4 regions of the Paenibacillus xylanexedens genome follow, and region 1 is predicted to be linked to each of the others. Evidence: riboswitches for the same ligand, from Rfam matches in the RefSeq annotation. Region 1 holds a riboswitch; each other region holds the start of a gene.
What was found. A riboswitch is a leader RNA that binds a small molecule or an ion and turns the genes downstream of it on or off. The one in region 1 is predicted to bind cyclic di-AMP.
Positions count from the first base shown of each region.

Region 1 (7,632 bases):
AGCGCCGTCGATACGACCGGCGCTGGCGATTGCTTCAACGGCGCGCTGGCAGTAGCCCTCGCGCGCGGTGAGACTTTGGACGCGGCCGTAGGCTTCGCCATGGGTGCGGCCGCGTTATCCGTGACAAAGCTCGGCGCCCAGTCCGGGATGCCGTCCGCACGTGAAGTTGAGGCCTTTCTGGCTGAGCATGCCGCAGAGGCTTAATAATTGATATAACAAAGAGGCTCTTATTCTCCGAAAAGGGGATTAAGTGCCTCTTTGTTATGCGTGTGCAGAGATTATTTCTTCTCTGACAGCCACATGGCGATATTTGCAATCTCTTCATCCTGCAGTTTGCCCTTGAAGGAAGGCATACCACCTTTACCTTTGACAATCGTAGAATAGATTTTCTCCAGATCATCCTGGCTGCCGATGTTGGCCAGAGCAGGTCCTACGCCACCTTGAAGCTGATCCCCGTGACAGGAGATACAATTGGCTTTGACCAGTGCTTCAGCTTGTCCGGCATCCAATGTTACTTCCGGCATGGTTGGCTTGGCTTCTTCAGCCACTTCTTCTTTCCCTGGAAGCGTAAACATTAAAACAATAGCTAAAGCGCATGCTGCAAAAAATACTCCGCTCATGATCCATTTGTGCATCCCTTATGTCCCCTCCAGAATGAAAGATCATCTAACCTGAAACTATCCATATCATTATAACGGAACCTGTACTGACATCATAGCATTTTGTGGGAATTTTTTGAACTAATCACATAACAAGGGGCAAATTTGGTTGTTTTGCAATGGATTCTAACCGCGAGGCCCTTCATAAACCATACAGTGAAAGGGCTTCAAGCCGGTTGGGGTCTGCCGTTCGTATGTATCATGGGTGACAAATCCACTCTTCAGATAGACTTGAATGGCACGAGCATTCCAAGTGAGTACTTCCAGATCAATCTCATTCGTGGGATTTCGGCGAATGGCTTCCTGTACAATGGCAGTGACAAAAGCTGTCCCTTGACCCTGACCACACAGCTCTGGATGCATGCCAAGGCCAATCCGGGTTACCCCTTCAAGTGGGAAGTATTGAGCAAACCCACATATACGATCGTTCTGATCCAAGACGATCGCATATTGCTCCTGCCGTAGCTGTGCATCTCCGAATTCCACTTCCAGAGCTTTCATCTGCTCCCAGGGGAGCCAGCTGTAGATATTGTAAGGCGGGTCATACTGCCAACTGCAGATAAGCTCCGCATGTTCTTCTCGCATGGGTACAACGTGAAACGTCACAGGGGTTTCCTTCATACACCTGCATGCTCCTTTCCTTGAAACAGAACTCTTTGTCCACTCTACAAAAGTGATGTTCATTTAGCAAGTCTTCCTTCCCAAGAAAAAAAATGAAACAAAAGTTCCGGTAATTTCGTTTATATTATAACGGGATGGGTAAAAACATCATAAGGGCACGGACGAACGAACGCAAAATGAACCTGTTAATGTCGCAGGATATACCCCGAGTATAGCTTGCAACATGAATAAGGATTGAAGCACAAAAAAACCGCCGGATACATTCCTGCGGAGAATGTACCGGGCGGTTCTGTTATGCTTTTTGCTTCGTTCCAGTATGGTTAATGGTTACAGCATCATGTTGCTCAGCTTGTCCCTAGTCAAGGGCCAGTGATTCATATGCGTCCGTGCTCATAATCCGTTTCGCGCCAACATAACGATTGGCCCAATAGTTTTCACTCAATGCACTGATCGTAACACCTTTGGATGAAGAGGAGTGTGCGAACTTTCCATCCCCTACAAAGATTCCTACATGAGATACGCCTTTACCTGTTGTATTAAAGAACACCAGATCGCCAGCTCTCATTTCCATGCGGGATACGGAATCGCCCATGTCGAATTGGGAACTGGATTGGCGTGCCAAATCAATACCCAACTTGTCGAATACATACCGTGTAAATCCGGAGCAGTCAAAGCCGTTGAGCGTTGTTCCTCCACTTTGATATGTAGTTCCCATTGCTGAATCAATTACTTTGTCCATCTTTGAATCTGCGAATGCGCTACCTGCACCAAGCGATAAAGCGAATGTGATGCTAAGTACAGCTGCGGTTAATTTCTTCTTGAACAAGAGATATTCCCCTTCCAACGCCTGCGAGGTTAGCTTAAGGATTCGGTTGAAGGTCCCCTATGATCCCTCTGTAGCAAGATCAATTCACCCATAACTGGTTCCCCCGCTTCCCAGGTGCCAGGAATTTGGCTATGCTAGTTATGCACCTGCGAAATCAAGAAATGACGATTTAATTTTAAGTAGTTACAAATATGAATGTAAAGATTACAAAGTTGTTACTAAAAACTCACTGCGATTATTGTAACAGAGGAGTACGGCTTTGGCAACGTTTAGCAACAAATTTAGCAAAAAAAACCTCGACCTTTGACGGGAAAAGGTTGAGGTTTGCCTATTTATAAGTACATATTAGGCCATGAGTTTAACATGTGATGGTAACAATTTTTAAACTATCTGCTCTCACCTTTGGATATTTTGGACTGCCATAATCGGAAATGGCTGCATATTTTCCACAGACTCAATAGACATCTGGCAAGTGGATACGTCTGTTGTAGTATAAGTCCGGTAAGTCCCGTTAATAACCATGAGGCTGTAGTGAATGCCCCAAAGACGAGCAGGTGTACTCCGCCCAGCAGGAGTGCAATGCCGATTACGGCGATGAGATGACGCAGTGCAATCCAGAGGGCTTTGAGGGTACCGTGAGCCCCGCCTTCTCCTTCTGGTGCCGAAACACCGAACTGCATGTAGAGTATGACATGGTGGATGATCCAACCATATACGATCCAGGCAGCGACATATGGTATACCAGGCAAAAGTAATTGAAGGGAATGAAATCCGTCCATGAGAATTGAGTAGAGCTTCGGTATGAGCCAGTAGGCGGGCAGAAGTATCAATAATGTACGTATGGTGTGGAGCAGTAGCATCGGTTTCCACAGATTTTTGATTCCGCGGACAAAGGGGATACGCTCTTCTGTAGAATTAAAGTGCTGAAGTGAGTAGAGCAGTCCTGCCTGAATGAGGGGGCTGATCAACATGCGAACCAGCAGCATGCCCCCGAGAATCCATAGATAACGATGAACCTCCGGATGGGTAGACAGGTTAAGTTGACTTTCCATTTTGAACAAAAGTGTACTCAGCTCACCGGCATCAGCATCTGGATAGCGAAGGAGTAGTGGGATGACCGCCGATTGTACCATTCGATAGAAGAAATATCCCCAAATGAGTTGATAAAGAAATAAGAGTGCGGCAATGAACATATGCTGACGGACGAGAAACCAGCCTTCACGTATTTTCGCTTTCACCGTTTCCACCTCACCATGACAGACCTCCGAATATGGCTTCTATTAGTTTGGTTACACTCATGCTCCAGCGGGACTTCGCTCGCTCATCCAGTCCGGATTTCAGGAAATTATTCATATGGCGGTTCTCCAGCACGATCGTGTACAGGGGATCGGTCATGGCCCAGGATACGGGGGATGTGTGAGTTAATTTATACGTGATGCGATCTTCTTTGCCATTCCATTGCTTGGTGAGGATATGCCCGTCTTCAAAAGCAATGCGAACAGGAACGGCGCTGTAATCACTACCTTTTTTTGTGATCGTCACGGATGACTCGTACAATGTTTGACCGTCTTTCTGTACGGGCGTAATACGAATCTTCTCTACAGCAAAGTCAGCCATCCCATTACCATAGACGTATTGATCAAAATAATCAGACCAGGAAGTGCGGGTCACTTGCTCCACAACCTTTTGAAAATCAGCGGATGTGGGATGTTTGAAACGGTACTTCTTCACATAGGTAGAGAGAATACGCTCCATCTTCTTGGCACCAACTTGATGTTCAATGCCGAGCAATACTAGCTTGCCGCGTGTGTAGACATTGGCTGCATACTCATCCTGTGAATCAAACTTCCAGGATTCTTGTGTTAAGGATGAAGGAGACGTAATCAGTCCCGATTGTACCGGCAGATTCGGAATCAATCCGTATTCCTGCTCCATCAGTTTGTCTTCTGCATAAGAGGTGAATCCCTCATCCAGCCAGGCTTCCTCGAATTCGTTGCTGGCAACCATGCCGTAGAAGTACTGGTGTCCGATCTCGTGGACTATGGTACGTTCCAGGTCATAACCCGGAGTAGTATCATCGGCTCCAAAGGCCGTAACTAGCGTAGGGTATTCCATACCTCCTGCGCCGTTCCCCGCTTTGGGTGGAACTACGATGGATAAGGTAGCGTAAGGATATGGGCCAAACCATTTGCTATAATTGGCTAGAGCGGCCTTCGCGGCGTAGAAGTAACGTTCTTTCAGATCCTGATGAGCAGGGTCCAGATATAACTTGATTCGTACACCAGGCACATTGGGTGCAGAGAAGGGTTCCTCGGCGTAGACAAAATCCGGTGAAGCTGCCCATGCGAAGTCATGCACATCATCGGCGTAAAATTGATAGACCTTTTCTCCATTCTTCACCACGGCTTGCTGTGTCGGAAATCCGGTAGCAGCTACTTTGTATGTTTCAGGCACCCGAATACGCACACTATATATACCGAAGTCAGCGTAAAACTCTGAATTGCCATGGTACTGGTGCAGATTCCAGCCTTCCGTTGTTCGTCCACGTCTGCCCACAGGTTCATAGGCACTTAATTTGGGAAACCACTGACCTGCCATGACAAAATGATCAGCAGTTCCCATCCGGGCAAAAATCTTCGGCAGATTCACTTCAAATCGAGTGTGGAGCGTGATGCTTTCCCCGCCTTTGACGGGTTTGGGCAAGCGTACTTTAATGAGGGTGGTGTCCTTGATATTTCCGTCATCTGGTTGCACATACTGCATCCGGTGTAGCAGAGAGAGCCCGTCCTCCGTTTTCATTTCGGTAATGTTCATGGAGCCGTAACCATTGGTAGGCATGACATCACCCCGAAGCTTTCCACCGGATTCCTTCATAAAGGTGGTGTCAGCAGAAGAGAAGGCGTTGGGATACATATGAAAGTAAAGCTCGCTGACGGTTTTTTTTACCTGGATGTGTCCAGGTAATCGTCTGAGTCCCTTCCAGTACATTCCCTTCGACCAGTTTTACATCCATGTGATATTCCACAACACGGTTGCTGTACACTTCGGCAGTAGGGGTCTGTACACTTTCTGGAGGTGCTGGAGTTGGGGCTATTGCCTTGGGCTTGCCCGATTCGGGGGCGAGTACTGGCAATTCGGAATGAGTTGAGCGATTATAACCCAGAGTGATCCATATCCCTCCGGCAAGTACACACAGGGCCAGGGATGCAGTGAGCCAGCTCTTGGCGCGTCGTGGAATCATCGTTAAATACCTCCCGTTGACAAGCATCTACAGCATGTATATGTTTGCAATGGGGCAATTATTAGTTAAAATATTTGTATCAACCCTTGGAGGTTATAAACATGGACCAAAACGAGCAAAACGGCAAAAAACAGATTGCCTTGAATATCGTTAGTGCAAAAAGCAAGCATAAAGGCTTCGGTGCAGGCTCCATTGAGCTGAATAACCTTTCCCCGGTCATTATTGATAATGGCGAAGCCAAAATCGATATCGGTGCGATGCATGCGAAGAGCAAAGTGGAACGCAATATCAAGTTCTCTACCAATCGTGAAGATGTGCCCAACGGACGCCAGGTATGGCTGGTGTGGGTAGCTGTCGATCGCACGGAGGAAGGCCAACTCTATGGTGGAGCAACGGCATGTGAGATGTGGATTGATACGGAAGCAAGACGTGGATGGAAACTGCTGGCGGAACATGTGAATCGCATGGATTATGCCTTGAAGCGTCGCTTCATGCTGGATGAGCTTGGACCTGAAGCTCGAGCTGCACTTAAGACACTGCTGATCTCACACAACGAAGACTGGTGGAATGCTTCTCCAGATGTATTGAAGGAAGCACTCGCCTAAGGCAGATCTTTCAACACAGTCTAAAAGAAAAAAGCAAAAGGCCCCTTGACCGGAAAGTTCGGTTGGGGGTCTTTTGCTTGTGCTTTAATCCTATTCATCGATCTGAATAATTATGAGTTTTCATCCGAAGTGAATTTCCAATTGTTCAATATAACCAGGGGTTATAGGTGACGCAACTAAGTCATTGCGCATTTACGTCATTCTACCCACCAACGTTTGAAATCTCCCCACCAAGAATGTTTCTCTTCCTGTATGCCTTGTTGATTCTGTACCTGACGGGTCTTCTCATCTTCTCCAGAATCCGAATCATCCGTTGTGCCATGGCATACCTCTGTCGGTTCAGTACCATCAATAAAAACTTCCAGCCGTTTCTCTTCACAACCGTTGCCTGCCAGCTTGCCGGATTCCGGATCAATATAGACACTTACGACATGATCAGGAACGGTGAAAATTTTGGGTGGTACGCTCGCAAGTGCCTGCTCTGTGAACTGGGCAAAGATCGGTGCTGCCCGGCGGCCATCCGAAGTCGAGATGGATTTGCCTTGATCGTAACCAACCCATACAGCGGTGGAAAGCTCCGGTGTGAATCCAACGAGCCAGGCATCCGTGTTGGTTGTTCCTGTTTTTCCCGCTACCGGACGTTTGATCGCCTTAGACACCCGGTTGCCCGTTCCTCCATTTTCGAAGACACTTTCCATTAAACGAGTTAGGACATAAGCTGCCGCAGGTTCCACAACCGTCTCAGCCTTCGTCTGAGGCGATTCATAGAGTACACGTCCTGCGGCATCTGTTACTTGCAGAATGGCGACAGGCGGCGTCCGTTGTCCACCAGCAGCAATGACGGAAAAGGCCGACGCCATCTCCAACGGGCTGACAGGTGACGTTCCCAGTGCAAGAGAAGGTACGGCGCTCAGATTGCTTGTAATGCCGAGGTTTTTTGCCATACTCACAACCTGCTCAGGACCGATCTGCATAATGGTGTTCACCGCATAGATATTGTCTGAAGCGGCGATCGCCTGTCTTAGATCAATCTCACCCAGATACTTGTCTCCAAAGTTGCCGGGTTTATAGGTTTTGCGGTCGTTGTCATAGTGAAAAAGGGTAGGTTCACTGTTAAATATGGATGCACTGGTGAGCTGCTTGGATTCCAGGGCTGCCAGATACATAATGGGTTTAAACGCCGAACCTGGCTGGCGCGTTGTCGCCAGTACATGGTTAATCTGATTGGTGCGGTAATTCTTGCCGCCTACCATGGCTTTGATGTAACCCGTACGAGGGTCGATGGACACGAGAGCCGTCTCAAGCTCACTTTTGGCATCCATACCCTTCGCTATGGCATCTTCAGCTGCTTTTTGTACACGCAGATCCAGGGTGGTGTAGATATTCAATCCCCCATGATCCAGCATCGCTTCACTGATTCCCAGCTCTCTGATGGCCAGATTCCGGATATAGTCACGGAAATACGGAGCACTTTCCACCGTTTTACGCTCACTTTCCGGTTTGAACGAAAGCATTTTCTCATACGCCTTATCCGCTTCGGCCTGGGTGATCTTGCCGATATCAGCCATGGCATTCAGCACAATCTTCTGTCGGTCTTTGGCATTCTTCATATGGTTATAGGGTGAATAGTAGGTAGGTCCTTTCGGGATTCCTGCCAGCATGGCACTCTCTGCAAGATCC
Region 1 is NZ_CP018620.1:829,585-837,216, forward strand. It holds gene rbsK (ribokinase) at 1-204, shown strand, start outside; gene BS614_RS03540 (c-type cytochrome) at 279-635, opposite strand; gene BS614_RS03545 (GNAT family N-acetyltransferase) at 786-1,280, opposite strand; gene BS614_RS03550 (C40 family peptidase) at 1,636-2,106, opposite strand; cyclic di-AMP (ydaO/yuaA leader) riboswitch at 2,110-2,247, opposite strand; gene BS614_RS03555 (hypothetical protein) at 2,493-3,344, opposite strand; partial or broken gene BS614_RS03560 (M1 family metallopeptidase) at 3,355-5,347, opposite strand; gene BS614_RS03565 (YwhD family protein) at 5,449-5,952, shown strand; gene BS614_RS03570 (transglycosylase domain-containing protein) at 6,150-7,632, opposite strand, start outside.

Region 2 (7,632 bases), 1.7 Mb from region 1:
TGTATGATTTCGATTAAAGGGTATTCCGCGTTCTTTCAAATTCTGTGCGACAAGTGCCATGTTTGCGTTCTTGCCTCGTTTTGCCCAGGCTTCCGTCAGGTGCAGGTAATGTCTATGACTACTGTGTATATCCGGGTTTGGTGAGCATTGACCGAGTCCCTGTTGCCAGGCACGGTTACAACTTTGGATAATCCAATTGTGATCAACGATGATGAGCTGGTGACGTATGGACTGGAACGACAGCCTCTCCAGATCGGATGTAACATGTCTCATGGATAGGACCCTCCTTTGGCAGAAATCTTATCTCAGTTCATCTGGAATATCCAAAATATCAGCGACCAGGTGCCTGAATCGGGTTGCTTTGCGTGTGCCGTGAATAAGATTGGATAAACGATAGGGTGGGATGCCATGCTGTTCACAAAAGGTCTTCTGGTCCACTTGAAGTTCGGTTAGCCGTCGTTTGATGGCCCATCCGAACGGAGTAACTGGTTTTTTCTTGTTCAAAAGGGTTCACCCCTGATTAGAATGTAGTATTCAGCCGCCCTTTCTTCATGTAGAATATATAGAAATGCGAGCTGTATGTTTCATTATATACGTAAATTCGTCATCTAACAATTAAAAAAGACGGAAAAAAGTGTATTTTGTGATGATAAATGGCGTAAATACGTAAATAAAACAAATAAAATGACAAAAAACACGTCGGCAAGGAGGTTGCCGCGTGTTTTTTAGTTTGTTTGAATGAAGGGGAGCAGGTATGAGGAGGAAGAGGATTAGGCCCTGTAGGCATGAAGTCCAGCTCCAAGCATATGGAAACTGGGGAAAAATGATTTCATGGACATCGAGGTTGGCTGTGCCAGTCCATCCGCAGCCGAGGCGCTGACGGTCTTCCATTCATTCTCCAGATCTGTGGCCAGGCGGACCATCAGATCCTTGGTTGTATCGTTGTTCAGGGGAATGACTTTGGAGGCTTCGGTTATGCAGGCATTCATGGCTGAATGCAGGTAACCAAGGACCGCCTCTTCGACCGGGATGTCGAGGTGGTGGTTAATCCAGGCATGAACAGTGGAGAGGCAGCCAACCGAATCGTATTTGGCAAAAATCTGTTCGAGCTGGCTGAATTCAATCCAGGGGTGCAGAGCGCGTGCGAGTCTGATCAATCGTTTACCCATGGCGGCAGCTTGTTCTCTGAGATCTCCAGGGGTTCGCTGAACATGGACGAGCTTGTCGATCAGAGCTATCCGCCATGTATCCTTGTGATCTGCTGCGGTATAGATGCCTTTGATGGCCATACCTTCAAGACGAACGATGCTGGGATGCAACTGACAACGCATGAATGATTCGAGATCTTCAGCATTACGAATGGTACCCTCCCTGATATGGATATCCATGCCGAAGGAATGGGTGAACCCTCCAACCTGAATAGAGGAATCAAGCAGTTTGACATAATCGAGCAGCTTATTCCCACGGTTCACAATCATTCGCCTCCTGTGTTCGTTAAATGTTACTTAAAGTGACATTTATATTCCTTTTTGTTTGCTTTATGTTTAAAAATCCGAATTATATGATAGTTATCATCCCATAAATGTCCGCTTTTTGTCAATAGCATCAGTGAAATTTAATGGATCAAATCTGGGATTTAATATTTGTGTTATTTTATATAACTTATTGTGTTATTTATGTGGTGAAGTGCAGGGAGGACTACATATAAGGAAGGACTATATATAAATGAATCAACAAGATCGGCTCTTACCGAAAAAGAGGGGATCAAATCTAATAATATGCAGTTCATGGGTAAAGATGACGAGATTATGCGATTTTTGATGAAAATGCCTAGCTGAAAAAGAAGTATTAAAAAATACTTTACTTTTAGTTCAGAACCCGGTATAATCAACTCTGTTGCCGATTATTTACGACATGCGGTCGTGGTGGAATGGCAGACACGCTATCTTGAGGGGGTAGTGGGCGTATGCCCGTGGAGGTTCGAGTCCTCTCGACCGCATCATATGAACGATTAAAAAGAAGCTTTCCGTTAATGGAAAGCTTCTTTTTTTTTGTCTTTTGCGAACAGTATGACATCAAAGTTGAGAAAAAAAGGCCATCCATTACCGGGGCAATGGTGCTCTACCTTCCGGCTACGGGTGGCCAATGTATTATTTTTGCAGCAAATTCTTGATATCTTCTTCAATCTTGTCCGGTGTTGTTTTGGGAGCATAACGTTTAATGACCTGTCCGTTCTGATCCACGAGGAATTTGGTGAAATTCCATTTGATTGCTTTGGAGCCGAGCAGGCCAGGAGCTTCTGTGCTAAGGTGTTGGAAAAGAGGGTGAGCGCTTGAGCCGTTCACATCAATTTTCTCAAACATGGGGAAGCTCACGCCATAATTCATCTGACAGAACTCGGCAATATCGTCGGAAGATCCTTTTTCCTGTGCAAACTGGTTGCTTGGGAAACCAAGGACTTCAAATGGCGCATCCTGGAACTTGTCTTGCAATTCTTGCAGACCTTTGAATTGAGGGGTAAGTCCGCATGAGCTTGCCGTATTCACAATCAGGAGCACTTTGTCACGGTAGTCGGACATTTCAACTTCTTGACCGCGAAGGGTATTCACTTTGTAATCGTAGACTGTCATCTAAATCGCCTCCATTTATTTACTCTTATATCTTCTATTATATTGGTTACAATTAAATAATGCAAAACTTATATGGTGTTAAAAGAATCAAAACAGGCAAGTTGTGCAGAATACGTGAATGAATTGCGAAGTGATTTTCGTCAGAGTGAGAATTAGATAGCCTTGAAGAGATGGATAGAGTATAACCTTATTGTAAGCGTTATTATGGATGAGTATTGGCAAAAATCTGCCGATTCGGTGATCTGTGAGGACTTTACACCGTCATGGCACGGGTGTATGATTCATAACGTAATTTCAATTTAAACTAAATTGTATATGAAAAACGAAACAAACGATAATATCGCTCGATCTTATCTTAAGATATACGAACGATGTTTTAATCGCTGAGTTTCCATTCATTCATGAGTGGAAAACGGGGGAACCAACGGAATGCGCTGTCCAGGACAGTAGGCATTCATGGGGTGAATTTTCCGGTGACAGCCGGAAATAGGGCGACTCTCGCGCCCGAATCCGTCAGCTAACCTCGTAAGCGTTAAAGGGAGAGGCAACAAGCCGTACGCTGGTTCATGGCGTTTTCGCCATGGATTCTTTAAGAAGCGTTCGGGAGGCCTTGGTCCCCCACGCTTCTTTTTTGTTGTCTTTTCACGCCAAGGGAGGAACGAATGATGGATACTGAGATGATCTTAGTGACTGCTCCAAATGAAGCAGGACGCAAATTTATCAAATTGCTGATGTACAAAAAAATGCCGTTTGCCGTTCTAACCAACAGTGCAGGGGAAGAGCGCCGACTCCGTAGAATCGGAGTAGAACATGTCATTCGCATGAATACGGCTGCAGCTCAAAAATGGTTTTTGCCGCAGGGCAGCGTAGGCAACGTGTTTATTTTCGAGAACAGCCTGAATCTGACCTGTCGTTATTTACAGATCTGCCGTTCATGGACATCGAAATCCCTGTGCGTCATTACGGAGCAGAGTCATCCTAAGGGCATCTATCGGGGCATGGGCGCAGACCGGATTGTATATTCGCTCAATGGGGAAGTTGGCTTTCTCCTCAATGGTTAATGCCATAGCTTGTGATTGCTCAGGTGTGAGGTGCCTGTTATAATTGAATGTATCGATAAACGGAAGTTTGAGGAGACTCATGCAAGATGGTGAGTCTTCTTTTTTATGCTTACAAGGAGGAATTGGCGTGCCGGATGTGGGTGGATTAAAGTGGTTGTTTTTTGATGTTGGAGATACACTGGTGGATGAATGGGAGCCGGTTGATGATATTATCGGACAGTTCGTCCGTGAAGCTTGTGCTTTGGGGTATCCGGTGACAATTGAGGCGGTACGCGAACTGTTCGCGAACTGTTACCGAAAATATGAGCAATGGCCTATGAGAGTGGCGATTCGCACATTTGTTGAAGACGAGGGGCATCAGAAACAGATTCAGGACAAGCTGAAGTTTCAAAAAGATCTTGAACGTCCTTTTCCTTCAGCGGATTCTGTTCTTCAGCAGTTGTCACGGCATTATCACATTGGCATTATTGCCAATCAGAGTCCTGGAACGGAAGAGAGACTGGAAAGCTACGGACTGCGGAAGTATGTTGATGTTCTGGCCTGCTCGGCTGAAGAAGGGGTGTCCAAGCCAGATCCCGAGTTATACGCTGTGGCCCTGAAACAGGCAGGCTGCGCGCCAGAGGAAGCCGTCATGGTCGGGGATCGGATCGATAATGACATTATTCCTGCTCGGAAGCTGGGCATGCGTACGATTCGAATTATGCAGGGTTACGGAAGATTCCAGCCAGAACTATCGGATGACCAACGTGCGGATTGGACTGTTGATTCATTGGATCAACTTCTGCCGTTACTGATGCCAAATCAGGATTAGATGCAGATGGTTGTTTATTGGATTGCAACAATAAAGGCTGATCAACTTGGGTATAGAATACCGGAGTTGATCAGCCTTTTTAGTATTTTGTCGATAAGAACGAGATTAGAACAAGCGGATCGTCTGAATGATCAGATATACATTCAGCACAACGATAATCGCGGCAATGACCCATGAGATGATTTTGAGCCACAATTTGTTGGCGAATGCACCCATGCTTTTTTTATCACTCGTGAACATCACCAGGGGAATTACAGCAAAGGGCAATTGAAGCGACAGCACGACCTGGCTCAAAATGAGCAGTTCTTCTGTGCCGTGTTCTCCTGCAATCGCTGTAACAATTACCGCCGGGATGATGGCGATCAGACGTGTGACCAGTCTGCGCAGCCAAGCCGGAATTCGAATGTTCAGGAAACCTTCCATAACGATCTGCCCAGCGAGTGTACCTGTAAGGGTAGAGTTCTGACCTGATGCTAACAGCGCCACACCGAACAGAATACTTGCAACCGTAGTACCCAATAGAGGTGTCAGCAGATGGTAGGCATCTGCGATCTCGGCAACCTGCGTCATACCAGCACTGTGGAATACAGCAGCAGATACAATCAGGATGGCTGCATTAATGAACAGGGCAAGTGTCAGTGCGATTGTCGAGTCCATGGTCGAGTACCGAATAGCTTCTTTTTTACCCTGTGGTGTCTGTTCGATCTGACGGGTCTGCACAATGGAAGAATGCAGGTACAGATTATGCGGCATCACGGTTGCCCCTATAATACCGATGGCGATATAGAGCATAGCCGGGTTTTGTAGAATCTCAACATTTGGTACAAAACCATGGAGAACACCGCCCATATCCGGTTTTGCCAGGAACAGGTCAATCCCGAAGCAGAGGGCAATGGTCGCCATCAGCACAATGACAAGTGTTTCCAAAGCGCGGAAGCCTTTGTTTTGCAGCACAAGAATCAGGAGTACATCAACTGCGGTGATGATAACGCCGTATAACATGGGGATGTTAAATAACAGCTTTAACGCGATGGCAGAACCTATGACCTCAGCCAGATCAGTAGCTGCAATGGCAAGCTCACACAGTATCCATAACATCATGACAACAGGCATGCTGAAGCGTTCGCGACAGGCTTGGGCCAGATCCCGTCCAGTGACGATTCCAAGCTTTCCGGCTAACGATTGAAGTACAACGGCCATCAGGTTCGAGAGCAGGATGACGGATAACAAGGTATACCCGAACTGCGAGCCACCTGCGATATCTGTTGCCCAGTTACCGGGGTCCATGTAACCTACGGCAACGAGGTATCCTGGGCCTACAAAGGCGAGAAATTTCTTCCACCATGCAGCATTCTGCGGAACTTTCATGGAACTATGTGCTTCTCCAAGGGAAGGGGTCATGCCCGCAGTAGACAATGATTCTCTTGAAGGAGCGTTGAACGGATTTTTTTTACTCATACGATAATCACCTGACTTTGAATTATTGATTTGGAAATATTGATGCGGGACAAACCGCTCATGATATATCTAAATTTTTATGTTTATTGTTACATTGTACTCCTTCAATAATTTTTGTCTAGTGCAACTTTTATGTATTAACACAAAAATTTCGGTTCTAATTTGAAGATGCCCCTTCGTATATTAACCAACCTTGGGAAAAATACAGCCATGGCGTTGAAATGCATGAAAATAATAAAGTTGTAAAAGCTTATAAAGAACTAAAATGCGTTTCAAAATGAGCCAGAAGTTTAAATTGAAAGGAAGGCAGTAAAAACTAAATGGATAAGGGAGAGATTCTTAATGGAAGCTTTATATACAGCAGTAGCGACAGTTAAAGGTGGACGTACAGGTTCAGTAACTTCTTCGGATGGCGTGCTCAAACATGATTTGAAAATGCCGAAAGAGCTTGGAGGTTCCGGTGGTGAAGGTACCAACCCTGAACAGCTCTTCGCAGCTGGATATGGAGCATGTTATGAGAGTGCCCTTGCCAATGTTGCTCGTAAAGCAGGTGTGAAATTGGAGAATGTGGTCGTTACAAGTAACGTATCCATTGGTAAAGACCCTGCGGATGACGGTTTTCAATTATCTGTTCGCCTGGACGTGAGTATGCCTGGTGTGGATCACAGTCAAGCAGAAGATCTGGCCCGCAAGGCACATGATTTCTGTCCATATTCCAAAGCAACACGCGGCAACATTGATGTTGTATTAAACGTAGTTTAAGATTTGACTCCTGGTAAGTAAAGGGAACATATAGAGCAGGTTATCCCAGATACCTGATGTTCGACTACAAAGCCCTGCTGGCAATCGGCAGGGTTTTGTGTTGATTATCATATAAGGACATGATGCAGGAGATTAGATGCCAGATCGCGTACTATTTTACATAATTGCACTCTCACTTCATGCTACACATTCCATAAAGGGGGAACAAAGATGAGTATTGAAGAGATGATCGAGCGGCGATTTGTGTGTACGAAATGCAGAGGCACGGATTGTAACATTAAGGAAGTTTCCATGTCAGGAGCAGGCCTGAGCAAGATGTTCGATATACAGCATAACCACTACCTGTTCGTGGCTTGTGCTTCCTGCGGGTATGTTGAAGTATTTGATCCGGATGTCTTGAAAGGGAAAAAACAGGGGCAGGTAGGGACTATTCTGGATATTCTGTTTGGCGGATAGACATGCGCGAGTTGACATTGAACTGAATTTTCTTTAATATAACTTAGTACTGAGTAGTGTCATTGCATGAACCAAATTTGAATTAAACAGGTGATATCCATGTCTTATAGACCGCGTATTGCAGATTTAGAATTAGCTTATGGTAACAAGGAAGACGGATTGTACGAATTTAAAATGAATTTGGTAGACGGTACAAAATGCCGTGTATTCTACTCCCGTTCCCCGGAATGGAAGATGACCAATATCAGTCGTTTGCAGAAAACGCCTTGTCCAGTATGTCGCAAAGATTTTATTTGCAAATGTATGGACCAGTGGGCAAGTGACCTGCATCAACAAATGATCGATGACCAATGGATGGAAAAGGCAGTTACGGAGTAATTGTCGGACAGATACGAGCGTAGGCACAGTGCCTGCGCTCTTTTTCTTTCTATTTCCCATTAATGCTTGTTCAAAA
Region 2 is NZ_CP018620.1:2,497,848-2,505,479, forward strand. It holds gene BS614_RS10920 (nitrogen regulation protein NR(II)) at 1-273, opposite strand, end outside; gene BS614_RS10925 (hypothetical protein) at 301-504, opposite strand; gene BS614_RS10930 (urease accessory protein UreF) at 771-1,472, opposite strand; tRNA gene BS614_RS10935 (tRNA-Leu) at 1,917-1,999, shown strand; gene BS614_RS10945 (glutathione peroxidase) at 2,151-2,630, opposite strand; cyclic di-AMP (ydaO/yuaA leader) riboswitch at 3,002-3,177, shown strand; gene BS614_RS10950 (HAD family hydrolase) at 3,293-3,691, shown strand; gene BS614_RS10955 (HAD family hydrolase) at 3,819-4,502, shown strand; gene BS614_RS10960 (Nramp family divalent metal transporter) at 4,608-5,903, opposite strand; gene BS614_RS10965 (organic hydroperoxide resistance protein) at 6,303-6,722, shown strand; gene BS614_RS10970 (zinc ribbon domain-containing protein) at 6,933-7,178, shown strand; gene BS614_RS10975 (hypothetical protein) at 7,278-7,556, shown strand.
Region 2: linked by a shared signal. The riboswitch ahead of BS614_RS10950 (HAD family hydrolase) and the one ahead of BS614_RS03550 (C40 family peptidase) in region 1 are both predicted to bind cyclic di-AMP.

Region 3 (7,632 bases), 3.1 Mb from region 1:
AGAAATGGTTGTCCACCTCATTTGCTACATCCAGACGCCACCCATCCAGCTTAATTTCCTTAATCCAGTACTCTGCTACATCAAGTAGATATGCCTTAACCTCAGGGTTGGCTGTATTGAACTTGGGCATGTTGCCGTAGAACCCAAATGTATCGTAGGTTGGTATACCATCCTTGATCTGAACCGGATATTCATTGATGTGGAACCAATCGGCATACTTAGAGTTTTTTCCATTCTGGAGAACGTCTTGAAAAGGAGGGAAGTCTTCGCTGCAATGGTTAAACACCGCGTCAAGCATGACACTTATACCCAGGCGATGACATTCTTCTGTCAATTGTTTAAGCAGGGCATTATCACCGAAATGGGGGTCGACTTTTTTATAATCAATCGTGTCGTATTTGTGGTAGGAATTGGCCTGGAATAACGGGGTAAAGTAAATGGCGTTCACGCCAAGTTCAGTTAGGTCATACAGATGATCCAGCACACCTTGCAGATCTCCACCAAAATAATTGTCCAACTCAGGTTTGCCACCCCAGTCATGCGTTTCTTTTGGATTCAGCTTGGGATCTCCATTAGCAAACCGTTCCGTCATGATCTGATAAAAGACGGCTTCTTTGGCCCACTCGGGCACTTTAAACACATCAATTTCATGTATATACGAGAACTCATAATATCCTCCAGTTGGATAGGGGGTCTCATAATGAATTCCATTATCCGCTAGAAACACATCTTCTGAACCAGCAGTTATCCGAAATATATAGGTGAGACGTTTGAACTGTGGCTTGACGGCAGCTTCCCAATAATCAAACATGTTATCCGAAGCAGCCTTCTCCAATTGAATTTCCTTGTATGTTCCATTCCAATCGTACTTATCTCCGGTCAGTGCAGTCACGTATTGCACATCATTACGTTTGGTTCGTACGCGCAGATGTATGGTAGACGAATTATAAGCATAAGCCCATTTGTCACGAGGAACATGATACATGGCTTCAAGCAGCATGACAGCACCTCCTGAATCTAGGATAAGTTATGAAAACCAGTCTTTTTGAACACGCACTTATAGTTATAATTAACCAAGTTAGCCAGCAAACGAATCACATTTACTGTAATAAAATGTATTATTTTCATTGTTTTCAAAGGTTTCTTTCACAGCATTTCCAGCTTTGTGCTGATTATACTTACTGCTAATTTAGAAAAAGGGTGCCCTGAACAGCTTGGAATTCAAGATTGTTCAGGGCACCCCTATATAACATGTTGAAAGTGAATTTTAGCGAATAGCTTGCTCGAACTCCGTGCGGATGGTTTGAAGCAGCTCTGGCTGGCTCAGTACGTCATAGGCTGTTGTAGCAAGTGCCTTTGCTCCCAGAATCATGCCATCCAGCGCGCGCTCCTGTAATGCAAGGTCACGGAAGGCTATGGAGTGCAGGGTATGCACCTCGTCTACAACACGAATGTAGGGATGGATTGCAGGGCATTTCAGGGAAACATTACCGATGTCCATGGAGCCATGATCATTACCACTTACAATCTCTTCTTGCGGGATGCCGAGTTCCATCAGATTCTGACTAAACGCAGCTGAGAATGCTTCATTGGTAACCATCTCATCATAGGACGTTTCATAGTTGGATGTCACGAGCTTGCAACCTGTCTGCAAAGCAGAGCCTTCAGCGATCTGAATCACACGTTCTGTGAGGATATTCAATTCTTTGCGAGTTGCTGCACGTACATAAAATTGCGCAGAAGCATAGTCAGGAATGATATTTGCTGCCTGACCTCCGTTGTTGATCACACCATGAATCCGAACGGTGCTTTTCACTTGTTGCCGGAATGCGTTGATTCCGTTAAACGTTTGAATGACGGCATCAAGAGCATTAATACCTTCGTGCGGACTTGCAGCAGCATGTGAAGATCGGCCATGGAATTCAAATTGCACAGCATCAATAGCCAGTGAGCTGCCGGACTTTTCGTAGGCATAATACGGATGCGCCATGAGAGCGACATCACAGTCATCGAACAAACCTGCTTCCGCCATCGGTACTTTGGCACCACGTGTCTCTTCAGCAGGGGTACCAAACACTTTAATGGTTCCACCTACTTCATCCAGAATGGATTTCAGCCCAACAGCAGCTCCAAGACTCATCATACAGATCAGATGGTGACCACAAGCGTGACCGATCTCCGGCAAGGCGTCATATTCACACAATAAAGCAATGGTAGGGCCGGGTTTGGCGGCTGAATAGGTTCCGATAAAGGCTGTCTCCAGTCCAAGGATTGGAGCCTCTACAGTGAAACCGTGGTAGACCAGTTCTTCTTTTAGACGAGCAGAAGCAAGGAACTCTTCATTTCCCAGTTCGGGATTGGCACCGATATATGATGAAATGGCTTTAAAACGGGAAGCATATTGATCAATAACCGTCAGTATCTGTGATTTGTTAAATGTCATTAGTAAACTCCTTATGCAAAAATGAAAATAATTCATTGATTATATCATGTTTGCTTCAATTTTTCAGAAACAAGTCAAGATTTGTAATGTCAAAATGCATTGCATAATCATGCATTGTACTTTATAATGACTCAGTCATCAACATGAGAAGCATACAAAGTATTGTAAGGGGAGAGAACAAGGTTGAAATTAATAACTCGTTACACCATGATGCTGTTGACCTTTGTTATTCTGCTGACGACTGCCGTTCCTGTGGCATTTGCAAGTGGAACTACAGATAATTCAAGCAGTAAAAAGCTGGTGCTCGGTACAAGTGCCGATTTTGCACCATATGAATTCCATAAAGTGATTAATGGCAAAGATGAAATCGTCGGCTTCGATATTGAGATCGCCAAAGAGATTGCCAAAGATCTTGGCGCTGAGCTTGTGATTGAGGATATGGGCTTCGACGGTCTTCTGCCTTCATTGCAGAGCGGGCGAGTTGATCTGGTGATTTCTGGTATGACGCCGACGGATGAGCGGAAGAAAAGTATCGATTTTTCCGACACCTATTATAAATCAAAACAAGTGATTATGGTTCGCAATGTGGATAAAGACAAATATCCAACCATGGCAGAACTTGAAAATGCGAAGATTGGCGTTCAGAAAGGCTCCATTCAGGAAACGATCGGACAGAGTATTCCAGGAGCGAAGCTTACTGCGCTGGATAAAATCTCGGATATCGTGCTTCAACTGCAAACAAAACGCATTGACGCGGCAATCGTTGAAGATACCGTTGCTGCAGGTTATCTGGACGATATCATTGGGCTTGCTGCTGCTGTTCCGGACGAAGAGCAAGCAGAAGCGGCAATCGGGATTCGTAAAGGTAATACCGAACTACTAGCTGCAGTAAATGGAACACTGGAGCGGCTGAAAAGTGAAGATAAAATCAATCAGATGGTGACGGACGCCAGCCTTTTGATGGCGGATAAAGCGAACAAATCACAAAATATTTTCCAAGTATTCTGGGAGTACAAAAGTTTCTATGCTACAGGTGTAGGATACACACTTCTGTTGTCTGCACTTGGGGTTATCTTCGGGGTAATTATTGGATTGATCATCTGTTTGTTCCGTTTGCATGACGCTGCAATCTTGCGCTGGATCGGTACTGCTTACGTTGAAGTGATCCGTGGCACACCGATGCTGGTACAATTGATGATTATTTACTATGGTTTTTCCCTGAGCTTTGGCATTAACTTCACTGCACTTCAGGCAGGTATCATTACACTTTCAATCAATAGTGGTGCGTATCTGGCGGAGATTTTCCGTGCAGGTATCCAAGGTGTGGATCGTGGTCAGTTGGAGGCAGCGCGTTCCCTCGGAATGGGAAGAGGTGCAGCAATGCGTTACATTATATTGCCACAAGCCTTCAAAGCTGTATTACCAGCGATCGGTAATGAATTCATAACTATCATCAAAGAATCCTCCATTATTTCCGTTATCGGTATGGTGGATATTATGTATCAGGCAAGTGTAGTCAAAAACATTACGTACCAAGGCTTGAGTCCATTTTTGATTGCAGCAGCCATCTACTTTGTAATGACGTTCATTTTGTCCAAGCTGCTGGGACGACTGGAAAGGAAGTTGAGTGCAAGTGATAGACGTTAGACAATTACACAAATCTTATGGAAATAACGATGTGCTTAAGGGCATTAACGTGACGATTGGCAAAGGTGAGGTTGTCGTGGTCATCGGTCCTTCCGGTTCAGGTAAAAGTACTTTCTTGCGTTGTCTGAATCTGCTGGAACAGCCTACCTCAGGAGAGATTGATTTTGAAGGCGTGTCAATCACGGACCCCAAGCATAACATTAACGCAACTCGTGAGAAAATGGGCATGGTGTTCCAGCACTTCAACCTGTTCCCACACAAAACTGTAGAGCAAAACATTACGATTGCTCCGATTAAAGTAAAGAAACTATCCACTCAGGAAGCGGAGAAAATTGCCGCTGATCTGCTTAACACCGTAGGCTTGTACGATAAAAAAGATACATTCCCGAATCAGCTGTCCGGTGGACAGAAGCAGCGGATCGCCATTGCTAGAGCATTGGCCATGCAGCCGCATGTGATGCTGTTTGACGAGCCTACTTCGGCACTGGACCCCGAGATGGTTGGCGAAGTGCTGGATGTCATGAAACGTCTTGCAGAAGGCGGGATGACGATGGTCATCGTAACACATGAGATGGGTTTTGCACGTGAAGTGGGAGACCGGATCCTGTTCATGGATGGCGGGGTTATTGTGGAAGAGGGAACACCTGATGAGGTGTTTGGAGCTCCAAAAAATTCACGTACACGTGATTTTCTTGCGAAAGTACTCTAAACGAAGTGATCAAATAGCGTTACTGACTTCGAGTCGGTAACGCTATTTTTTTGCACGCATTAATCACTTATAGATTTGAAAAGTAACTATTCTGTTACCAGATGTAAAGGAATCGGGTCGTCCAACAATTCTAAAGTATGCAGTATTCTTACATATAATGACACGTTGAAAACCATTTGGTAAGAATTACTACAAGTTCAGGTTACAATATTGTGATATATTGAACTCTGCCGAAACTTCCGGACAGGGAGTGCGGGGGATGTAACGATGCAGATTGTGCAGGGGGAAGATCTACAGCACACTGCTTGGGGTGAATTAGGGGTACATAACGTTTTAAATGTAATGAAGAACCTATAGGGTGGGCTCCTCATCCGAATCCGACAACTAACTTCGCAGGCACAATGAGGGAGGAAGACCATGATTAACAAGAAACGTATAGCCAAAACAGCAGTAGCATTATTGACAACAGCAATGCTCATTCAAGCCGTTCCGGCTCACGCCGATTCAGTTCATGTGGCCAAAGAAGGGGATACCTTCTACACCTTATCAAAACATTATGGAGTAGCACTCAACACGTTGGTTAAAGCAAACAACGACATTTCGGCTTACAACATTTATGGTGGTTTGAAAATTACGATTCCCGGTAAGGCAAACAATGTAGCAGCCGCTGCGGCAACGGAGAGCAAGACCCAAGCGAAGACTGTTACTACAGCGAGCTTGGACGTTAACGCAGATAACAAAGTGGTTCAAGCCTGGGGTAAGACATTCGATTACAGCAAAGCTGTGAACGTAAAAGCAACGGCATACTCTGCAGATCCGTCTGAAAATGGAGGATGGGGTGCAGTCGATTATTTCGGAAATGACCTTGAACTGGGCACAATTGCAGTTGATCCAAGTGTAATTCCACTTGGAACCAAAGTACTGGTAACTGGTCATAGCCATCCAGGATTGCCAAAACAAGCTTTTGTAGCCACAGCACGTGATGTGGGCGGTGCAATCAAAGGTCACCGGATTGATATCTTTATCCCGGGTAGCAAACAGTCCGTAAGCTCATTTGGATTTCAGGATATCGAACTGTATATTCTGAAGTAGAGAGAAAATAACATTTAAAATGAATTCAAACAGGGTGTCTGCCAGTCGCTAATTCGCGATTGAACAGCACCCTTTTAATATTCTCATTATTTGTTATCACGGTCATCCTAATCTTTGGCCTTTGGCAATCCCAGCATTTCGTCCAAGGTGACCAGTTCATATCCCCGATTACGTAGTTCCTCAATGACTTCAGGCAAAGCCTCAATCGTACCGTTCAGATTTGATCCTACACCGCCTCCAGCATGTTGCAGAACGATGGAGCCAGGTTTCACGGCAGACAGGATGTTATCTTTCACCTGTTCCTTTGAAAGGCCTTTCCAGTCCAGGGAGTCTACGTTCCAGTTCACAATGCTATAGTGTTGTCTGGCAGCCCATCGCAGCTGTTCTTCATTAATGTCTCCATAAGGCGGCCGAATCATCTTGGGCGTATATCCCGCCAAACGTCGAATAATATCCCCGGTATGTAAAATTTGTTTGCGAAAGGCATTCATCGACAGCTTACTGAATTCAGGATGATTGTAGCTGTGATTACCAACCATATGCCCTTCCTTAACGATGCGTTTCACCAGATCCGGATGTTTCTCAGCACGACTACCCACGATGAAGAATGTAGCTCTGACATTGTATTTCTTCAATACATCCAGCACTTGTGGAGTAAACCGTGGATCAGGTACATCATCAAAAGTCAGTGCAACCTTCTTTGTTGAAGGACCATTGGTTTTGAACGTATCGGCATATTTTTGACGTAACTGTCCCAATGTCAGTTGTTCTTCTTCAGCAGAATCCGAACCTGATACTGATTCAATTGACGGGTTTGAAACATCCCGCGATGAAACTGGAGCATGATATCCCCCGAGAAAAATAACGATAACCATCAGCATAATGAGGCGTACGCGCATAATAACGGCCTCCTTTTCCAAAATGACGTTCTCCTTGGTATGCCCGGGGGTTCCATAAAATATGCGTAGTGTGAGAAGTTTCATTGCGGATTTAGCTTATGACAGCCATAATTCCTCCATATATAACATATAGAAAAGGATAGGTGGATAGGATATGAGTACATATGATTTGAAATCCATACGTTTACAGGTGATTGAAGCAGGAGAGGATAAGGTTTTTCTCGTTACCGGAGGAAAGGCGCATACTGGCGCCGTAGCCACGTTCTACGTGGATCATGAGCGCGTAAGCGGGACGACGGTACATATTCCTGGGCATAAGGAACAAGAGCTGTGTGAGCGACTTGCCCGAAAGGCTGCCCTGCAGCTGAAAGTAACCGTTACGGTGATCATGGGTATCCATTTTGATTCCATCACGCGGATGCAGATCGACGAAATCGTGCAGACTGCAGAGAGGCTGATGGAGGATCATCTGAACAACGATAAACGATCTTCCTAACATAAAGAGCAATCGCTTGTTTTGATTTTATTTGCTAAAATTGAAACGAGTTGTAGATTGTTACGTATGTATGTTTATATACGATGTAATATCGACTAGGAGGAATAACATAATGTCCATTTTCAAACGATTGCGTGATTTAACAATGTCTAACGTTAACGCCATTATTGACAAGGCGGAAGATCCAATCAAGATGACGGACCAATATATCCGTGACATGCAAGAGGATCTGGAAGATGCGGAGAAAGCAGTAGCTCAACAGATCGCCATTGAGAAGAAGTTCAAGCAGTTATTCGAAGAGCAGGAAGCACTTGTAAAGAAACGTGAAGAGCAGGCGCATACGGCG
Region 3 is NZ_CP018620.1:4,826,748-4,834,379, reverse strand. It holds gene BS614_RS21095 (alpha-glycosidase) at 1-1,000, opposite strand, end outside; gene BS614_RS21090 (M20 family metallopeptidase) at 1,268-2,443, opposite strand; gene BS614_RS21085 (ABC transporter substrate-binding protein/permease) at 2,627-4,090, shown strand; gene BS614_RS21080 (amino acid ABC transporter ATP-binding protein) at 4,077-4,799, shown strand; cyclic di-AMP (ydaO/yuaA leader) riboswitch at 5,018-5,214, shown strand; gene BS614_RS21075 (3D domain-containing protein) at 5,217-5,891, shown strand; gene BS614_RS21070 (polysaccharide deacetylase family protein) at 5,999-6,790, opposite strand; gene lpdD (prenylated flavin chaperone LpdD) at 6,945-7,286, shown strand; gene BS614_RS21060 (PspA/IM30 family protein) at 7,399-7,632, shown strand, end outside.
Region 3: linked by a shared signal. The riboswitch ahead of BS614_RS21075 (3D domain-containing protein) and the one ahead of BS614_RS03550 (C40 family peptidase) in region 1 are both predicted to bind cyclic di-AMP.

Region 4 (7,632 bases), 2.3 Mb from region 1:
TTACCGCTACCGTCAGTTTGACTGGCATCGCCAGAATCTCTGCCGTGCCCTTCATGTCATTACCAACATCATCGATGATAATCGCTAACCGTTTGTGATTTGATGTGGACTCTGAAGCTGCCGCTGTAGGCCCTCCTGCCGATATGCCTGCGTAAATCACAATCAAAAATGCCATGATACCTGCAATGAATCGATAAATCTTTCTCTGTACCTTCATCATGATTCCCTCCCCGTAACTTCTGTGATCTCATTGTTTGATAATGAAGGGAGGATTATGTAAGCCAAAGCCTTCCTTAATGATCATATCCCGGCCATTGAAGACCTCTATCTCAAGTGAAGATCTCCATCATTCCCGTTTTCTCCTTAGCATTCAGACAAGAACTGTCATTGAACAGTTAGAAAATAGAGATTAATTAGAAAAAATACTGTAATTTGTCAGGTTTTCAGTTTAGGAATTATTTAGTAGAATCAACAAATGAAAGAGGTGCTATGCTTCATTTCTATCCTATGATTTATGGAAGGAGGTTTTGAAAGGGTTTACATAAAATAAATGCCAGACAATCCGCTATTCTTGTTTGTTATTCCTGGTTGCGGTTTCTCTATGTAACTTACTATTATCGAGGAGGATGAAAGTAGTGAAATTCAAACTAAAAAAGACGATTAATGTTCTTTTGGCCTGTTTAACAGCCCTGCCTTTGATGTTAACCCCGACAAATGTGTCAGCAGCCAGCGATGCCAACATTAATTTGTCCTCGGAAAAACAACTGATCAAGGGCTTTGGGGGCATTAACCTTCCTGCCTGGATTGGTGATCTGACTCCCGCTCAACGTGAAACTGCTTTCGGTAATGACCAGAATCAGTTAGGCTTCTCAATTCTCAGGATCTACGTTGATCCAGATTCTAATAACTGGTATCGTGAAGTTGCCACAGCCAAACGGGCTATTGAAAAGGGGGCTATCGTATTCGCATCCCCATGGAATCCTCCAAGCAGCATGGTTGAAACGTTCAACCGCAATGGGGACACAAATGCCAAACGCCTGAAATACGACAAATATGCCGCATATGCCCAGCATTTGAATGACTTTGTAACTTATATGAAAAATAATGGTGTAAATCTGTATTCCATCTCGGTACAAAATGAGCCGGATTATGCTCATGACTGGACCTGGTGGACTCCACAAGAGATCCTTCGATTCATGAAAGAAAATGCCGGGTCCATTCAAGGTACCAAAGTCATGGCGCCTGAATCCTTCCAGTACTTAAAGAACATTTCCGACCCAATCCTGAATGATCCGCAGGCACTTGCCAACATGGACATTCTGGGAGCACATACGTATGGAACCCAGATTTCGAATTTTGCCTACCCTCTCTTTAAGCAAAAAGGAGCCGGTAAAGAACTGTGGATGACTGAGGTGTATGTTCCGAATAGTGACAACAACTCAGCAGACCGCTGGCCTGAAGCACTAGACGTTTCCTATCACATGCACAATGCCATGGTAGAAGGTGATTTCCAGGCCTATGTGTGGTGGTACATCCGCAGACAGTATGGTCCGATGAAAGAGGACGGTACCATAAGTAAACGCGGGTATAATATGGCTCATTTCTCTAAATTCGTGCGTCCAGGCTACCTGCGAGTCGATGCAACCAAGAACCCGGATACAAACACATTCGTTTCTGCATACAAAGGTGATAACAAAGTAGTCGTCGTGGCGATTAACCGTGGAACTTCAGCCACAAGCCAAAAATTCGTTCTGCAGAATGGTAATGCCTCCACTGTGTCCTCATGGATTACGGACAGCAGTCGAAACCTGGCAAGCGGAACCCCACTTACCGTATCCAATGGAGCCTTCACGGCACAGCTCCCGCCTCAGAGCGTAACAACGTTTGTTGCCAACATTACTGGCGGAAATAGCGGCGGGAATACAGGCAGTGGCACTACGTATGAAGCCGAGACCGGAACGTCACTTACGGAAGCTGCCATTGAAACGATCAACCCCGGTTACACTGGCTCCGGGTATGTTAACTTCAATGCGATGACTGGTTCGGCCATTCAATGGAACGGCATTAATAACACGACAACAGGTACCAAAAACGTAAAGTTTCGTTATGCGCTGGAAAGCGGCACACGGAACCTCGACATTTTTGTGAACGGAACCAAAGTCATCAGCAACGAGCCCTTTCCGGCTACGGGAAGCTGGTCCACTTGGGTTGAAAAAACAATACAGGTCCCCATGAACACGGGGACCAATACATTGAAATTGGTCACCACTGGATCGGAAGGACCGAATATTGACAGCGTTAATGTTACCGCAGCACAATAAACGTTCCGTATGGCTGATGGAAGACATTTGCTGTACGTGCAGCTAAGCACTAATCTCTTGGATACTCAAGTCTAATGTTAGTGTTATATCAAAAAATGCAAAAAAAAAAGACTCCTCAAGCGTTAGCTTAAGGAGTCTTTTTATTAGATGCGGTCGAGAGGACTCGAACCTCCACGGGGGTTAGCCCACACGGACCTGAACCGTGCGCGTCTGCCAATTCCGCCACGACCGCATATTGTATCTCCGTCATCAATATCGGCGACAAGGAATAATATATCATGCGGAATCTATCATGTCAACACTGAAAATAATAACAATAAAACCCGAACCAGACGTCCATGTCGATTCGGGCTTCACCTTTAACTGCTGCTAATAGTTTGGTTCATTAAAACGGAAGCATACTTCAAATTACAGCTTGGAAGGCCAGTTACCATACCATGCATAACCGCCTCTTCTTTCTTTATCAATATCAATTAATTTGTATTTTACTCCCCCGTCACGACCAATAAAGATTGGTTTATCCGTTCCGATCTCATAGAAGCGTGCCCAAATCGGTGCCGCATTGGAATCAGCGATAATTTTGCTGTCCCCATTTGCTCTTTCATACTTGTAACCCGTAATTTTCACCTTGTTAAACCAAGCCTCCGCTCCTTTAATGGATGCGGTAATTTTAGCGTTAGCAGGTCTGGTTTTCAGAAATTTAACAATCGTTACACTCTCTCCAGCTGTCAGCGATGGCACTTCGTAGATTCTTGCGCTCGCTGGTTTAAGGGAACTGGAATCATGTTGTTGTCCCCATGCTGTCAGCTTACCGCCTGAAACGACTTGTGTATTCAGAATCGCCTCCACACCTTTGGCAACTGAATTTTTACTCCGATTAGCAAGTGTGCTGTCGATAAAAGAGAAATCACCTTTGCGTGCTGCTACTTCATCCAGCATGATCATTACATTAATCATGGCATCATCATTGTAAGTGATATGCTTGTGGTATCCGGAGCTTTGGTAAACTTGTGGCCACCCGCCGTTTGAATACTGCATGTTGATCAAAAAGTTAATTCCTTTGATTGCAGCTGTGGAGTAACGCGGATCATTCGTCTTTTTAAATTCCTTCGCCAATCTTCTAATTTCTGAGTATGTAGCCTTGTTGTCTATCGTGGACTTCGCCCACTCTCCACTTGTCTGTTTATAATCTTTTCTCCAACCTCCATCCGGCAGCTGGTTCTTCAAAATATCAGAAATACTCGCTGTTGTACCCGATGCATCCGCAGCAGATACCGTCCCTACAGGGAGAACTGCCATTCCAACTGCTGAGAACACCATGGTGCATGCCAGGACAAAAGTAACTAATTTCTTCGCTTTCAAATGTAACACTCTCCTATGTTCATTTTTATAAATCTCCCACTTCTACTTTACCTAGGATACGCGCCTCTAAACCTCCTTTATTTGTATTTATCGCATAATAAAATCAATTTTAATCCAATATGTGGATTGGATAATCAGATAATATGCAAAAAATCGATTTTTGTCAATATATGCAACTTAATGAATATAATCTCTCTAATTCTACATAACGGAATAGTTCTTTTAACTCATGACAAACCTATTTATTTATCCAAATTCGTCTTAAACGAATCAATAATGACGTTTTTGTCATGAATGATACCCAAACTTGATCCCTTCTTTCATATAAAAACCTTAATTCCGCTAACATTGAGGTATTAAGAAAGGGTTTAAATGGGTTTGACAATTACGCATTTATGCAATATAGTTTCAAATAGTTACAAAAACTTAATTATTCATTGCCGAGTTTCATGTTTGAAAACGGGGGAACCATTTTGGGTGAATTATTCTTATACATAGGAAATATAGGGAACCTTCTACCGAACCCTTAGCTAACTCCGTAGGCATCGAAGGGAGAACATTGATTTTGAAAAAACTGATTATCTCCATTTTTGGAGCAGCTGTATTATTTACATCCGGGGCAACAAGCACAGAGGCAAGCAGTATCAACTCCGTAGTGAACAACATGACAGGTATTCCTTACAAATGGGGTGGCACAACTGTAGCCGGCTTCGACTGTTCTGGTTTTATGAGATATCTTTTCAACAAATACAGCATTGAATTGCCACGAACTTCGCAACAGCAAGCCAAAGCAGGTACTCCGGTAGCCAAAAGCAATGTTCGGACAGGTGATCTGGTGTTCTTTAATACGATGGGCAAAGGCATTTCACATACAGGTGTATATATCGGCGGTGGACAATTCGCTCATGCCTCCAGCAGTAAAGGTGTAAGCATCACGAAGTTATCGAATCCATACTTCAATGACCGCTATGTAACAGCACGTCGGGTAACTGGACAGTTTATGTACGATAAAATGTTAGGTAAAATGTGATTCACATACAAAAAGGCATCGGTTATTAACCGGATGCCTTTTTTGCACTTAAAAATGTATGTTGCATTACTTACTAATGCAGCGCCTTCTGCACTCGCATCGCACCCTGAGACAGGGCATGTCCTCCTCCAACAGCTCCGGCCACGGCTACGGTCTCCATGATCTCCTGATCTGTTGCACCCTTGGCACGGGCTTCTTCTACATGGTAGAAGGTACATACCTCATTGTTGGCAAACAATCCAATGCCGAGCGCAATTAATTGTTTTGTCTTCGCATCAATCACGCCAGGTTGGAAACATTCTCCGGTAAACTCATGATACGACTTCACCACACCTGGCAGTACATCGCTTAATGCTCCAATCTGATCCTTGTAGGCATGAACTTTATCATTCATCAATGTCATGGCTTGTAGCACACCCTCTCGGCTATAGTTACAGATCTTCCTCACTGTACCTATCTTCTCTCCCGAGTGAGCCAATTATGCCAAGAAATCATGGTAATTCCAAACATTTAACGCTCATGGCCCTGCCATAATTATAAGCTGTTACTCACTAAGTGGACTCTGGCGCGGCTCGCTGAACAGCTGATAGCTGTAACCTCGGTCCAGCTTAACGACACGTCGATTCTGACGACGGATAAGTACCTGCTCCCCATCCCAGGCAACCACAATCCCCTTCACGTCGTTCGATTCCAGCTCGTCCCGTACGACTCTAACTTTCTCACCTGACAGACGCAGGGCGTCCAATTCTGTATCACTAATCATCTTCATGGCTCCTATATTTCAAATTTATTTACAAAAAGAGACCTAAATGAAAAGTCATTTAGGTCTCACGTGACTGTATTGGACTGTCATGTCATTCGAAATTATGTCCCGACTGAAAGTTACCGCTGCGCGTGCTCTTTGCTGTCGTTCTTTTCGAACCAAAAATCAAGCACTTTGGCGGACATCACACGTTCTTCAAGGTACTCCACTTGATGCGGTGTAAATTGTTCTTTCCAAGAGAAGGACAACTCTTCGCACAAGCCTACAATCGTCAGTAATTCTGACCAGGCAACATAGCGTTTGTACCAGAAAAATTGAGGATGTTCAATCATATAGGGATAAAGGTCATCGAATTCCGTATGTTTACAATCCAGGGCACGTTCAAAATGAACTTTCGATTCCGCCAGCTTATCATTAAAAAATTGTTCTGTTGCCAGTTGGTTCCCCATGGTGTTGCCTCCTCTCCCTAACATAACCCCATTATAAATGAAATCGGCGGTCATGCAAAGGCATAGTTCAAAAAATAGGCCCTATTCCTTTAAAATGTCACATTTCGTTATCGTCAAATTGTACCGTACCATTATTCAGGGAACGAATGCGTACCAAGGCTTCCACCGGAATACCCTGTTCACGAATCGTGCGTGCCCCTGCCTGAAAACTTTTCTCGACCACAACGCCGAATCCGACGAGTTCCGCACCGGAACGCTCGATAATTTTGATGACGCCACGAGCGGCATCTCCATTGGCAATAATATCATCAATGAACAAAATGCGGTCATTCTCATGAATGAACTCGCGAGATACCATAATGTCAGTTACAATTCCTTTGGTAAAGGACGGTACACGTTCACAGTAAGCATCAGGATCAGCCAGAAGTGTTTTTTTGCGACGGGCGAATACAAGGGGCACCCCCAGTTCATAGGCTGCGGCAAACGCAACCGGAATCCCTGAGGATTCTACCGTGATTACCCGAGTTACTCCACTTTCACGAAAACGGGCAGCAAACTCACGTCCCATCTCCATCGTTAATGCAGGATCAATCTGGTGGTTCAACAGACCATCCAGCTTTAATACTTGATCCGAGATAACCACACCTTCTTGTAATATTCGTTGTTTCAATAATTCCATGATTTGACCTCCCAAGCCTATCCTATGAGGTAAAAGTATCATATATCTATCTATAAGTTCAAGCGAAATTGCCTGGGCGCTGTCCTTGAGACGTAATTCAAGCCAAAGCTCATTATCGATTGTCATGACTTTCGTGGGTCAAGCATACCTTGTACCATGGTACCCGCATGTCCAAACTATACAGGGGCCTGAGAGGGGAAACACATGAAACAGGCATTTCGGGTGCTGCAGATCGCATTTACATACATCGGAACGGTTGTTGGAGCCGGCTTCGCTACAGGGCAGGAAATTTTGCAGTTTTTTACCCAGTATGGCAAATGGGCCACCATCACCATAGGCTTATCCACCATGCTCTTTGTCTGGTTAGGTACCAAAATGATGCTGATCGCTCACGATACCGGGTCCCGCTCTTATGAGGATCTGAACAAACATTTATTCGGCCATAAGGCGGGCAAATGGATCACCTGGGTGACCCTTCTCATTCTCATTGGCGTGAACAGTGTCATGCTTGCCGGAGCAGGTTCCGTTTTTGTCGAGCATCTGGGTTTGCATTATCAGACAGGTCTGATCGTCACACTTGTAGGGACATATCTGCTTCTCGGTCGGGGCATTCAAGCCATTCTACAAATGAATAGCATCGTCGTGCCCATGATGCTCCTGTTATCTCTGCTCATGATCACCAGTACGATCCATCATCCAGGTGCTTCCCGATTCATCACACTGACCACAGACTCAAACCCTATTCAAGTGTGGCTGTCTCCACTATTGTATACTTCATTCAATCTGGTGTTGGCTCAAGCTGTTCTTGTGCCTGTAGGTAACCAGATTCGTAGCCGGAATGTGCTGAAGTGGGGTGGAGTATTGGGTGGAATTGGCGTTGGTTTCATGCTGATGGCAGCTCATTTTGCCATGTCAGCTCAGATGCCCGGCATCATTCAATTCGAAATCCCGATGGGTAGCATTGCCTTTCAACTTGGATGGGCAGTGCAATCTGTATATGTATCCCTTATTTTCATGGAAATATTCAG
Region 4 is NZ_CP018620.1:3,171,929-3,179,560, reverse strand. It holds gene BS614_RS14290 (divergent polysaccharide deacetylase family protein) at 1-175, opposite strand, end outside; partial or broken gene xynC (glucuronoarabinoxylan endo-1,4-beta-xylanase XynC) at 627-1,895, shown strand; gene BS614_RS32135 (carbohydrate-binding protein) at 1,896-2,321, shown strand; tRNA gene BS614_RS14280 (tRNA-Leu) at 2,470-2,553, opposite strand; gene pelA (pectate lyase) at 2,730-3,692, opposite strand; cyclic di-AMP (ydaO/yuaA leader) riboswitch at 4,112-4,243, shown strand; gene BS614_RS14270 (C40 family peptidase) at 4,249-4,713, shown strand; gene BS614_RS14265 (carboxymuconolactone decarboxylase family protein) at 4,787-5,116, opposite strand; gene BS614_RS14260 (hypothetical protein) at 5,258-5,476, opposite strand; gene BS614_RS14255 (hypothetical protein) at 5,596-5,925, opposite strand; gene BS614_RS14250 (xanthine phosphoribosyltransferase) at 6,023-6,604, opposite strand; gene BS614_RS14245 (YkvI family membrane protein) at 6,809-7,632, shown strand, end outside.
Region 4: linked by a shared signal. The riboswitch ahead of BS614_RS14270 (C40 family peptidase) and the one ahead of BS614_RS03550 (C40 family peptidase) in region 1 are both predicted to bind cyclic di-AMP.